Regions from separate parts of the Streptomyces sp. NPDC058459 genome, predicted to be linked through region 2. Evidence: riboswitches for the same ligand, from Rfam matches in the RefSeq annotation. Region 2 holds a riboswitch; each other region holds the start of a gene.
The links. Region 2 has a riboswitch for thiamine pyrophosphate ahead of ACFWN1_RS29335 (purine-cytosine permease family protein). Riboswitches for the same ligand answer to the same signal wherever they lie in the genome.
Positions count from the first base shown of each region.

Region 1: it holds a riboswitch for thiamine pyrophosphate, as region 2 does, so the genes downstream of both, thiC (phosphomethylpyrimidine synthase ThiC) here and ACFWN1_RS29335 (purine-cytosine permease family protein) in region 2, are expected to answer to the same signal.
Region 3: it holds a riboswitch for thiamine pyrophosphate, as region 2 does, so the genes downstream of both, ACFWN1_RS08100 (thiamine ABC transporter substrate binding subunit) here and ACFWN1_RS29335 (purine-cytosine permease family protein) in region 2, are expected to answer to the same signal.

Region 1 covers NZ_JBHXLV010000018.1:29,823-33,090, forward strand. Annotated here, with positions in the region: gene ACFWN1_RS06265 (YibE/F family protein) at 85-1,560, opposite strand; TPP riboswitch at 1,633-1,806, shown strand; gene thiC (phosphomethylpyrimidine synthase ThiC) at 1,799-3,268, shown strand, end outside.
Region 2 covers NZ_JBHXLV010000247.1:237-3,504, forward strand. Annotated here, with positions in the region: partial or broken gene thiM (hydroxyethylthiazole kinase) at 1-421, opposite strand, end outside; gene ACFWN1_RS29335 (purine-cytosine permease family protein) at 521-1,999, opposite strand; TPP riboswitch at 1,991-2,085, opposite strand; gene ACFWN1_RS29340 (hypothetical protein) at 2,416-2,976, opposite strand; gene ACFWN1_RS29345 (DUF4142 domain-containing protein) at 3,026-3,268, opposite strand, start outside.
Region 3 covers NZ_JBHXLV010000027.1:1,674-4,941, forward strand. Annotated here, with positions in the region: gene rlmN (23S rRNA (adenine(2503)-C(2))-methyltransferase RlmN) at 104-1,210, shown strand; TPP riboswitch at 1,268-1,375, shown strand; gene ACFWN1_RS08100 (thiamine ABC transporter substrate binding subunit) at 1,456-2,529, shown strand; gene ACFWN1_RS08105 (ABC transporter permease) at 2,577-3,268, shown strand, end outside.

The DNA of each region.
Region 1 (3,268 bases), on a different contig from region 2:
CGTGAACCTCTGAAGAAACGCTTCTGCTAGAGCCCGCGGTCCGGCTGCCCCGGACGCCGGCCCGCCGGACCCGAACAGCGCCGCTCAGCGCTTCCTGCGCCGCCCCCTGCCACCGGAGGCCACGGCGGGCCGGGCGGCCGGAGGAGCCGCCGTACCGGATGCGGGGCGGTCGGCCGACACGACCAGCGCGGCGAGCGCGGTGGTGACCGGCACCGAGGCGACCAGGCCGATCGAGCCGACCAGCGTGCGCACGATCTCCTCGGCGACCAGTTCACTGGTGGCCACCGTGCCCACACCGCTCTGTGCGATGGAGAACAGCAGCAGCAGGGGCAGCGCGGCACCCGCGTAGGCGAGCACGAGGGTGTTGACGACGGAGGCGATGTGGTCGCGGCCGATGCGGATGCCCGCCCGGTACAGCCCGCGCCAGCCCATCGAGGGATTGGCCTCGTGCAGCTCCCACACCGCAGAGGTCTGGGTGACCGTCACATCGTCCAGCACGCCCAGCGAGCCGATGATGACGCCCGCCAGCAGCAGGCCGCTCATGTCGATCGACGGGTAGAGACCGTGGATCAGGCCCGTGCTGTCGTCCGTGTTGCCGGTGAGGGCGGCCCAGCCGATGAACTGCGAGCCGAGGAAACCGATCAGCAGCAGGGAGACGAGGGTGCCGAGCACCGCGACGGAGGTCCGTGCGGACAGGCCATGGCACATGTAGAGCGCGATGAGCATGATCGCGCTCGATCCGACCACGGCCACCAGCAGCGGATTCGAGCCCTGGAGCACCGCGGGCAGGATGAACAGGGTCAGCACCAGGAAGCTGACGGCCAGCGCCACCAGCGCCATGACACCGCGCAGCCGGCCCACCACCACGACGGCGACCGCGAAGATTCCGGCCAGCAGCGCCATGGGGAACTTGCGGTCCAGATCGGTGACGGCGTACTGGAGGTCCTTCGGCGCCTTGGGCTCGTAGGCGACCACGACCTTGTCGCCCTGGTGCAACTGCCGGGTCTGGTCGGGCTGCACCAGCTCGGTGAAGGTGCGGCCCTGGTCCTTGCCGGTGTCGACCCGGACCGTCGCCTTCTTGCAGGGGCCCTTCTGGGCCTGGGTGGCCGGACCCGCGCCCGTGCCGGAAGGATCGCCGGCCGGGGCTCCCCCGCCGGTACCGCCCACCTGGCAGCTCACCGGGGTGACCTGGGTAACCGTGGCCTGCTGGGTCTGGCGGTCGAAGCCGACCCCGGTGCGCTGGTGCGGCGGCGCGCCTCCGGGCCAGAGCACCACCAGACCCACGACGACGGCCGCGCTGAACGGGATCAGGATGGCCGCGATGACCTTGCGCAGATGCTTGGAGACCGGGGTGGCGGGGCCGTGGCTGTGCGAGTGGCCATGCCCCTGACCGTGACCGCCATGGCCGCCATGACCACCGCGCCCGTCACCATGCCCGTCGTGCCCGCCTCCGGAGCCGGGTCCGTGCTCACCCCCGGGGCCGGGGCCGGGGCCTGGTCCGGAGCCGGGTCGCCGGGGTGGGCCGGGGGGAGGGTAGGGGGGCTGCTGCGTCGTGGTCACGGCCCGATCATTGCAAGAACGGGGGGAGGCCCACTGTTCATCCCGTCACACCGGGCGCTAGCGTGGAGGAACCTTTGCACACGCGGGAGCTCGGAGCACCGGGCTGAGAGGGCGCTGACCTCCGTCGTTGCGATGTTTCACGTGGAACCACGTTCCACGTGAAACATCTGCGGGCGGAACTTGCTGCGTCGACCGCCGAACCTGTTACCGGGTAATGCCGGCGTAGGGAGTAGGTCTCATGACCAACAAGGACGCGCGCACGTTTGCCTCCGCGCGGAGCACGACGACCAGTTCGTCGGGCGAGGGGGCCGGAAAGTCCATCGGCTGGCACAAGGCGTATGTCGCGGGCTCGCGCCCCGATCTGAGGGTGCCGATCCGTCAGGTGCATCTCTCCAACGGGCGGTCGGTCGCGCTGTACGACACCTCCGGCCCGTACACCGATCCTGAAGCCGCCACCGATGTCCGCCGGGGGCTGGCCCCGTTGCGGGAGAACTGGATCGTCGCCCGTGGCGACACCGAGGAGTACGCGGGCCGTCCCGTCCGGCCGGAGGACGACGGGATCAAGCACACCTCGCCGCGCGGCGGTCTGCGTAATCTGGACGCGGTCTTTCCGGGACGGCCCCGGCAGCCCCGGCGGGGGCGGGCGGGGCAGGCGGTCACACAGCTCGCGTACGCCCGCCGGGGGGAGATCACGTCCGAGATGGAGTTCGTGGCGCTTCGGGAGAACGTCGCCCCCGAGGTGGTCCGCGAGGAGATCGCGGCGGGCCGGGCCGTGCTGCCCGCCAATGTGAACCATCCGGAGAGCGAGCCGATGATCATCGGCAAGCGGTTCCTGGTGAAGGTCAACGCCAACATCGGCAACTCGGCGGTCTCCTCCTCGATCGAGGAGGAGGTGGAGAAGATGACCTGGGCCACCCGCTGGGGCGCCGACACGGTCATGGACCTCTCCACCGGCCGCAACATCCACACCACCCGCGAGTGGGTGCTGCGCAACTCCCCCGTGCCCATCGGCACCGTGCCCCTCTACCAGGCCCTGGAGAAGGTCGACGGCAGGGCCGAGGAACTGACCTGGGAGGTCTACAAGGACACGGTGATCGAGCAGGCCGAACAGGGCGTGGACTACATGACGGTGCACGCGGGTGTGCGGCTGCCGTACGTCCCGCTCACGGCGAACCGCAAGACCGGCATCGTCTCGCGCGGCGGCTCGATCATGGCTGCCTGGTGCCTGGCGCACCACAAGGAGTCGTTCCTGTACGAGAAGTTCGAGGAACTCTGCGAGATCCTCGCCGCCTACGACGTCACCTACTCGCTCGGCGACGGTCTGCGGCCCGGTTCGATCGCGGACGCCAACGACGAGGCGCAGTTCGCGGAGTTGCGCACGCTCGGGGAACTCAACCGGATCGCCCGGCGCTTCGACGTACAGACGATGATCGAGGGTCCCGGGCACGTCCCGATGCACAAGATCAAGGAGAACATCGAGCTTCAGCAGGAGATCTGCGACGAAGCTCCGTTCTACACGCTCGGCCCGCTGACCACCGACGTCGCACCGGCGTACGACCACATCACCTCGGGTATCGGCGCCGCGATGATCGCCTGGTGGGGCACGGCGATGCTCTGCTACGTCACGCCCAAGGAGCACCTGGGCCTGCCGAACCGGGACGACGTCAAGACCGGCGTCATCACCTACAAGATCGCAGCCCACGCGGCC
Region 2 (3,268 bases):
CCCCCGCGAGCGCGATGATCTCGGACGCGTTGCCCCGGATCACCGTCGGCCGCAGGCCCAGCAGGTGCCGGGCCAGCGCGGTGCGCACCGGCAGCGCGCCGACCGCTACCGGGTCGAGCACCCATGGCGTGCCGGCGGCGGCCGCCGCACGTGCCGCCTCGGTCATGGCGGTGCGCTGTTCCGCGTGCGGTGTCCCGAGGTTGACCAGGACCCCGGAGGCGATCCGCGCGAACGGGCCGGCCTCCTCCGGGATGTCGACCATGGCCGGTGCGGCGCCCAGGGCCAGCAGGACGTTCGCGGTGAAGCCGGTGACCACCGCGTTGGTCAGGCACTGGACCAGCGGGGCCTGCGCCCGCACCCGGGCGAGGGCCCGCGGGGCGAAGGCGGCGAGGCCGGTGGGACCGGCGGGCGTCGTGGACATGCGCGTTCGCTCCGGGGGAGTCCGAGGGAGAGGGCTGAGGCGTACGGGGCGCCGGCGGGGCGCCGGCGGTGCGGCAGAGGGCAGCCGCGCGGGCGCGGGTCAGGCGCGGGGACGGCCGCGGAGCCGGAGCGGCGCGTAGACGGCGACGGCCACCAGGAACGCCACGTAGAAGGAGAGGTCGGCGCCCTTCAGGGCGGAGGCCGCCGGTCCCTCGTACAGGGTGGTGTTCATGAAGGGCACGGCCGCGGCGAAGGCGGCGACGAAAGCGGCCGACGACGCCCACCCGGAGCGGGACCGGGCACCCCTGGCGCGACCGGCGGAGCCGTCCGTACCGCCCTGCCCGGCTGCCTCGGCCACCTCGGCCACCTCCGCCTCCTCGGCCCTGAGGTCGATCGGAGCGCCCTGCCGCGCTCGGACGCGGGCCCGCCAGTCCACGATGACGATCGCCACGAACCCCGGGATCCAGTAGCCGACGAAGAGCAGCACGTTCTGGAAGCGGGCCGCGGTGTCGGCGGCGTGCATCCAGAGCACCAGCGGAAAGCCGAGCACGGCGGCGAGTACGGCGGCCGCCGGGCGCGGCAGACGCACGCCTAGGGTCTGGAGGGCCAGCGAACCGCTGTAGTCGTTCATGGCGTTGCTGCACACCGCCGCCAGCGCCACGGCGAGCAGGCCGAACGCGGCCGTGGCCCCGCCGCCCAGCAGTTCCTGCACACCCCGGGCGGTCTGGTCGGTCAGCACGGACGCACCCAGCAGCCCGAGCGCCTGCACGGCGACGAAGGACACCGTGAGGCCGAGCAGGGTGTACCAGAACATGCGCGGGCGAGAGGTGGCGCGCGGCAGGTAGCGGCTGAAATCGCTGGCGTACGGCGCCCAGGACAGCGTCAGGCTCAACGCGATCGTGCTGGTCAGTACGAACGCGCCGGCCTGGTCGGCGCCGTGCGCGCTGCCGGCCGCCACCGGATGGGCACCGTCCAGCAGCCGCCAGGCGATCAGTCCGAACGCGGCGCCGAGCACGAAGGTCATGACGATCTGGAGCCGGTGGATGGCCTCGTACCCCAGCACGCCCAGGGCGGCCTGCCCCAGCATCATCGTCAGGACGCCGAGCCAGAACGGCCAGCCGCACAGCCGCGCGAGCGCGTCACCGCCGAAGAGCCCGATCAGCGCGTCCCAGGCCACCGAGGACAGCCATTGGAGGACGGCGGGCAGCGCCACCGCCCGGCCGAACGCGAGGCGCGCCAGCGGCAGTTGCCCGGCACCGGTCTGGCTTCCCCAGGTCCCCAGATACGCGGTCGGCACCGCCCCGACCAGGGTGCCGAGGACGACGGCGGCGAGCGCGGCGCCGAAGTTCAGGCCGAGTGCGACGCCGGTAGTGCCGGTGAACACGCCGGTCATGGTGAGGTTGGGCGCGAACCACACGGTGAACAGGCGGCCGGGGCCGCCGTAACGGTTGCTCTCGGGGACCGGCGCTATCCCGTGCGCCTCGACGCGGAGGTCACCGGCGGCCGCAGGCATCCGCCCGTCGAAGACATGTGGCCGGCCGTCGGTGGACGGTTCGCCGGCAAGACGCACCACACTCATGGAAGACATCCCTCCGCCAGTGCTAACTGGTTCAGGTTCAACGGGTGTGATCTCAGCCCTCGGACGGGGCACCCCGTGTCCGTTACGCCGGCCAGCCTACTGCAACTCCTTTCCGCCGCGAGCCCGTCGGTTTGCGTATGGCGGCCGGAGCCGGGGCGCTCAGGCCGTGTCTGACAGACGATCTCTGCCGAGCAGAGGTGTCCGAAACTGACGGAGAGGTCATGGACCCCGCCCCGGCACGTCAGTTCAGCCCGTGACTGGGTGGATGTGCACCGGCCCCTCCGCGGCCCCGAGCGGGCGGCAGCGGCACCTGGGACTTTGGCGGTCCCTCGCCCCGGAGCCGGCCGTACGTGCCGTCCCAGTGGCAGCCGGGGTGACCGGTTTCGGTGTCGCCACCGCCTCGTTCTTCCGGCGTGTCAGGCGCCGAAGGGGGCGACGCGCCGCAGGACGTCCAAGGACTGCCGCGTGGGCCGCTGCTGCTCGCCCTGCAGGGAGGTGAGTACGACCAGCGCGGCGGTGAGGGAGGGCACCACCCACTGCATGAGAGTGAGGTGCTGCTGCGCCGTCTCGAGGTCGCCGGGCGCCTCCTCCCCGATCTGGCGGGCGTCGGGGTCGTCGGAGGTGGTGAGGTCGACCTTGTGACCCAGGACGCGGGTGTACGCGGTCGCGGCCAGGGCGGCGGCGGTGACGGCCAGCTTCACCGCGGTGGAGGCGGCGACGCTGTTCTGGCGGGCCACCCGTTCCTTGTTGGCGTTGAGGAGCCCGGCTCCGCCCACCAGATGCGCCACCACGGCGGCGGCGCCCACGGGCGACCACTTCGCCCAGCCGGCGCTGGCGATGCGCGCGGTTTCCCGCACCGTACCGCCTTCCGCCTCGGCGGCGCCGTTGAGTCCGACGGCCCCCATCAGAGATCCGCCGAACCAGGCCGCGAGGCCCAGGTCGTGTGCGCTGCGCAGAAACGTGTCGGTCTCGGACATGAAGTCTCCTGAGTGTGGCGCTGACGGGCGTACGGTCGTGCGTCTTTCCTCAGCCGCCGTGGTGTGTGCCCTGCGGCATCGGGTGGCATACGCCGCCGCGGACCATGTCCAGGTGCATGGCGACGACGGGGCGGGCTGTCCGGGCGGCCGCGACCTCGCTCGTCTTCGATCCCTGCTTGATCTGCTGGTCGATGGCGACCAGCGTCTTCCGGTGGGCCGCGTCCTGAGCCTTGAGCCAGGCACTGTCGTACGCGGAGCTGCCCGCCTTCGCCTGGACCGCCTTCAGCTCCTT
Region 3 (3,268 bases), on a different contig from region 2:
GCCGGCGGCGTCAGCGGCGCCGGGCAGGCGGTACTCAGGGGTGACCACCTCCACCCCGCCGTGGCTGAGGCCACTGGAGTCGATCTGAGACACTGGTACCACCATGCCCAAGCCCGGAGAACTCACTTTCGTCGCCCCCCGCGGAGCCAAGAAGCCGCCGCGGCATCTCGCTGACCTCTCGCCCGCGGAGCGGAAGGACGCTGTCGCGGAGGCGGGCGAGAAGCCGTTCCGTGCCAGGCAGCTTTCGCAGCACTACTTCGCGCGGTACGCGCACGACCCCGAGCAGTGGACGGACATCCCGGCCGGCTCGCGGGAGAGGCTGCGCGAGGCGCTGTTCCCGGAGCTGATGTCGGTGGTCCGGCATCTGGCCACGGACCAGGGGACCACCCGTAAGACGCTGTGGCGGCTGTTCGACGGCACGCTCGTCGAGTCCGTGCTGATGCGGTACCCGGACCGGGTCACCATGTGCATCAGCTCGCAGGCCGGATGCGGGATGAACTGCCCGTTCTGCGCGACCGGTCAGGCGGGGCTGGACCGGAACCTGTCCACCGCCGAGATCGTGCACCAGATCGTGGACGGCATGCGGGCGCTCCGGGACGGGGAAGTCCCCGGTGGGCCCGCCCGGCTCTCCAACATCGTCTTCATGGGGATGGGCGAGCCGCTCGCCAACTACAAGCGGGTCGTCGGTGCCATCCGGGCGCTGACCGAACCGGCGCCCGACGGGCTCGGGCTGTCCCAGCGCGGGATCACCGTGTCGACGGTCGGCCTCGTGCCCGCCATCCACCGCTTCGCCGACGAGGGCTTCAAGTGCCGGCTGGCGATCTCCCTGCACGCCCCCGACGACGAACTGCGCGACACCCTCGTCCCCGTGAACACGCGGTGGAAGGTGCGCGAGGTGCTGGACGCCGGGTTCGAGTACGCGGAGAAGTCGGCCCGCCGGCTGTCCATCGAGTACGCGCTGATCCGGGACATCAACGACCAGGCGTGGCGCGGTGACCGGCTCGGCCGGATGCTCAAGGGCAGGCCCGTGCACGTCAACCTGATCCCGCTCAACCCCACCCCGGGCTCCAAGTGGACCGCCTCCCGTCCCGAGGACGAGAAGGCGTTCGTCGAGGCCATCGCCGCGCACGGCGTGCCGGTGACCGTCCGGGACACCCGCGGTCAGGAGATCGACGGGGCGTGTGGCCAGCTCGCGGCCACCGAGCGGTAACCTGGGCCGGTCAGCACAACGTCATACCCGTACACCTTCGTACGGTCATACATCTGCATATTCCGACAGGGGAGCGCCACAGCGCTGAGAGTGCGGCGACCAGGCCGCAGACCCTCTGAACCTCGCCCAGGTCATTCCGGGTAGGAAGTTCGGTCATCACTCAAGCTGTTGCGCCCTGCCCGGCCTCCCGCACGGAGTCCGGGCGGGGCCGCGTCTCTTCCTGGCCCACCCCAGGAGGACCACCAGTGCACACCAAGACCTTCGTGGCCGCGGCGGTCGGCCTCGGCCTGCTCACGCTCTCCGCGTGCGGGTCCACCGACGCCAAGGGGGCAGCGGACACCAGGACCGTGACCCTCGTCAGCCACGACTCGTGGGCCGCGTCCAAGAACGTGATCGCGGACTTCGAGAAGCAGTCCGGCTACCGGGTGCGCGTCCTCAAGGACGGCGACGCCGGACAGGCCGTCAACAAGGCGGTCCTCACCAAGGACAACCCCCAGGGCGACGTCTTCTTCGGCGTCGACAACACCCTGCTCTCCCGCGCCCTCGACAACGGCCTCTTCCAGCCGTACGCCGCCAAGGGCCTCGACCAGGCCGACCCCGCCTTCCAGCTCGACCGCGCCAGGCACCGGGTCACGCCCGTCGACCACGGCGACATCTGCGTCAACTACGACAAGGCGTACTTCGACGAGCACAAGCTGAAGCCGCCGCGCAACTTCGCCGACCTCGCCGACCCCAGGTACAGGAACCTGCTGGTCACCGAGAACGCCGGCACCTCCTCGCCGGGCCTCGGCTTCCTGCTCGGCAGCGCCGCCGCCTACGGCGACCAGGGCTGGGCGGGGTACTGGAAGAAGCTCAAGGCCAACGGCGTCAAGGTCGTCGACGGCTGGGAGCAGGCGTACTACCAGGAGTTCTCCGGCTCCTCCGAGGGCAAGAAGGCGGGTGGTGACCGGCCGCTCGTCGTGTCGTACGCCTCCTCGCCGCCCGCCGAGGTGATCTATGCCAAGAAGAGGCCGGCGACCGCCCCGACCGGTGTCGCGGAGGGCACCTGCTTCCGGCAGGTCGAGTTCGCCGGGCTGCTCAAGAACGCCAGGAACGCCGAGGGCGGCAAGGCGTTCCTCGACTTCCTGCTGTCCACGCGCTTCCAGCAGGACATGCCGCTGAACATGTTCGTGTACCCGGTGATCAAGGACGCGAAGGTCCCCGCCGAGTTCACCGAGTACGGGCCCGCCGCCAAGGACCCGGTGACCATGGCGCCCGAGAAGATCGCCGCCAACCGCGACCGGTGGGTCAGCTCGTGGACGTCACTCGTACTGAAGTAGCGGCGGCCGGGCGGCGAAGCCGCGGGAGCGTGGCGCGGCTGGGGCTCATGGCCCTGCCCGTCGCGTTCTTCGCGCTGTTCTTCGCCTGGCCCGTCGCCGCCATCACGGTGCGCGGGCTGAAGGCCGACGGGACCTGGCACCTCGGGCGGTTCGCCGAGGTGCTGGGCCGCTCCGACGTCCGGCACGTGCTGTGGTTCACCACCTGGCAGGCGCTCGCCTCCACCGCGCTCACCCTGCTGATCGCCCTGCCCGCCGCCTACGCCTTCGCCCGGCTGGAGTTCCCGGGCAAGCAGGTGCTGCGGGCCGTGGTCACCGTGCCGTTCGTGCTGCCCACGGTGGTCGTCGGCACCGCGTTCCTCGCGCTCGTCGGCCACGGCGGGCTGCTGGACGAGCTGTGGGGGGTCCGCCTGGACACCACGGTGTGGGCGATCCTGCTCGCGCACGTCTTCTTCAACTACGCCGTGGTCGTCCGCACCGTCGGCGGCCTGTGGGGCCAGCTCGACCCCCGGCAGGAGGAGGCCGCCCGGATGCTCGGCGCGTCCCCGCCGCGCGCCTGGTGCCAGGTCACGCTGCCCGCCCTGGCGCCCGCCGTGGCCGCCGCCGCGCTGATGGTGTTCCTGTTCACCTTCACCTCCTTCGGCGTGGTCCAGATCCTCGGCGGCCCCACCTTCTCCACCCTGGAGGTGGAGATCTACCGCCAGACCTCCCAGGTCTTCGACCTCACCACGGCCGCCGTCCT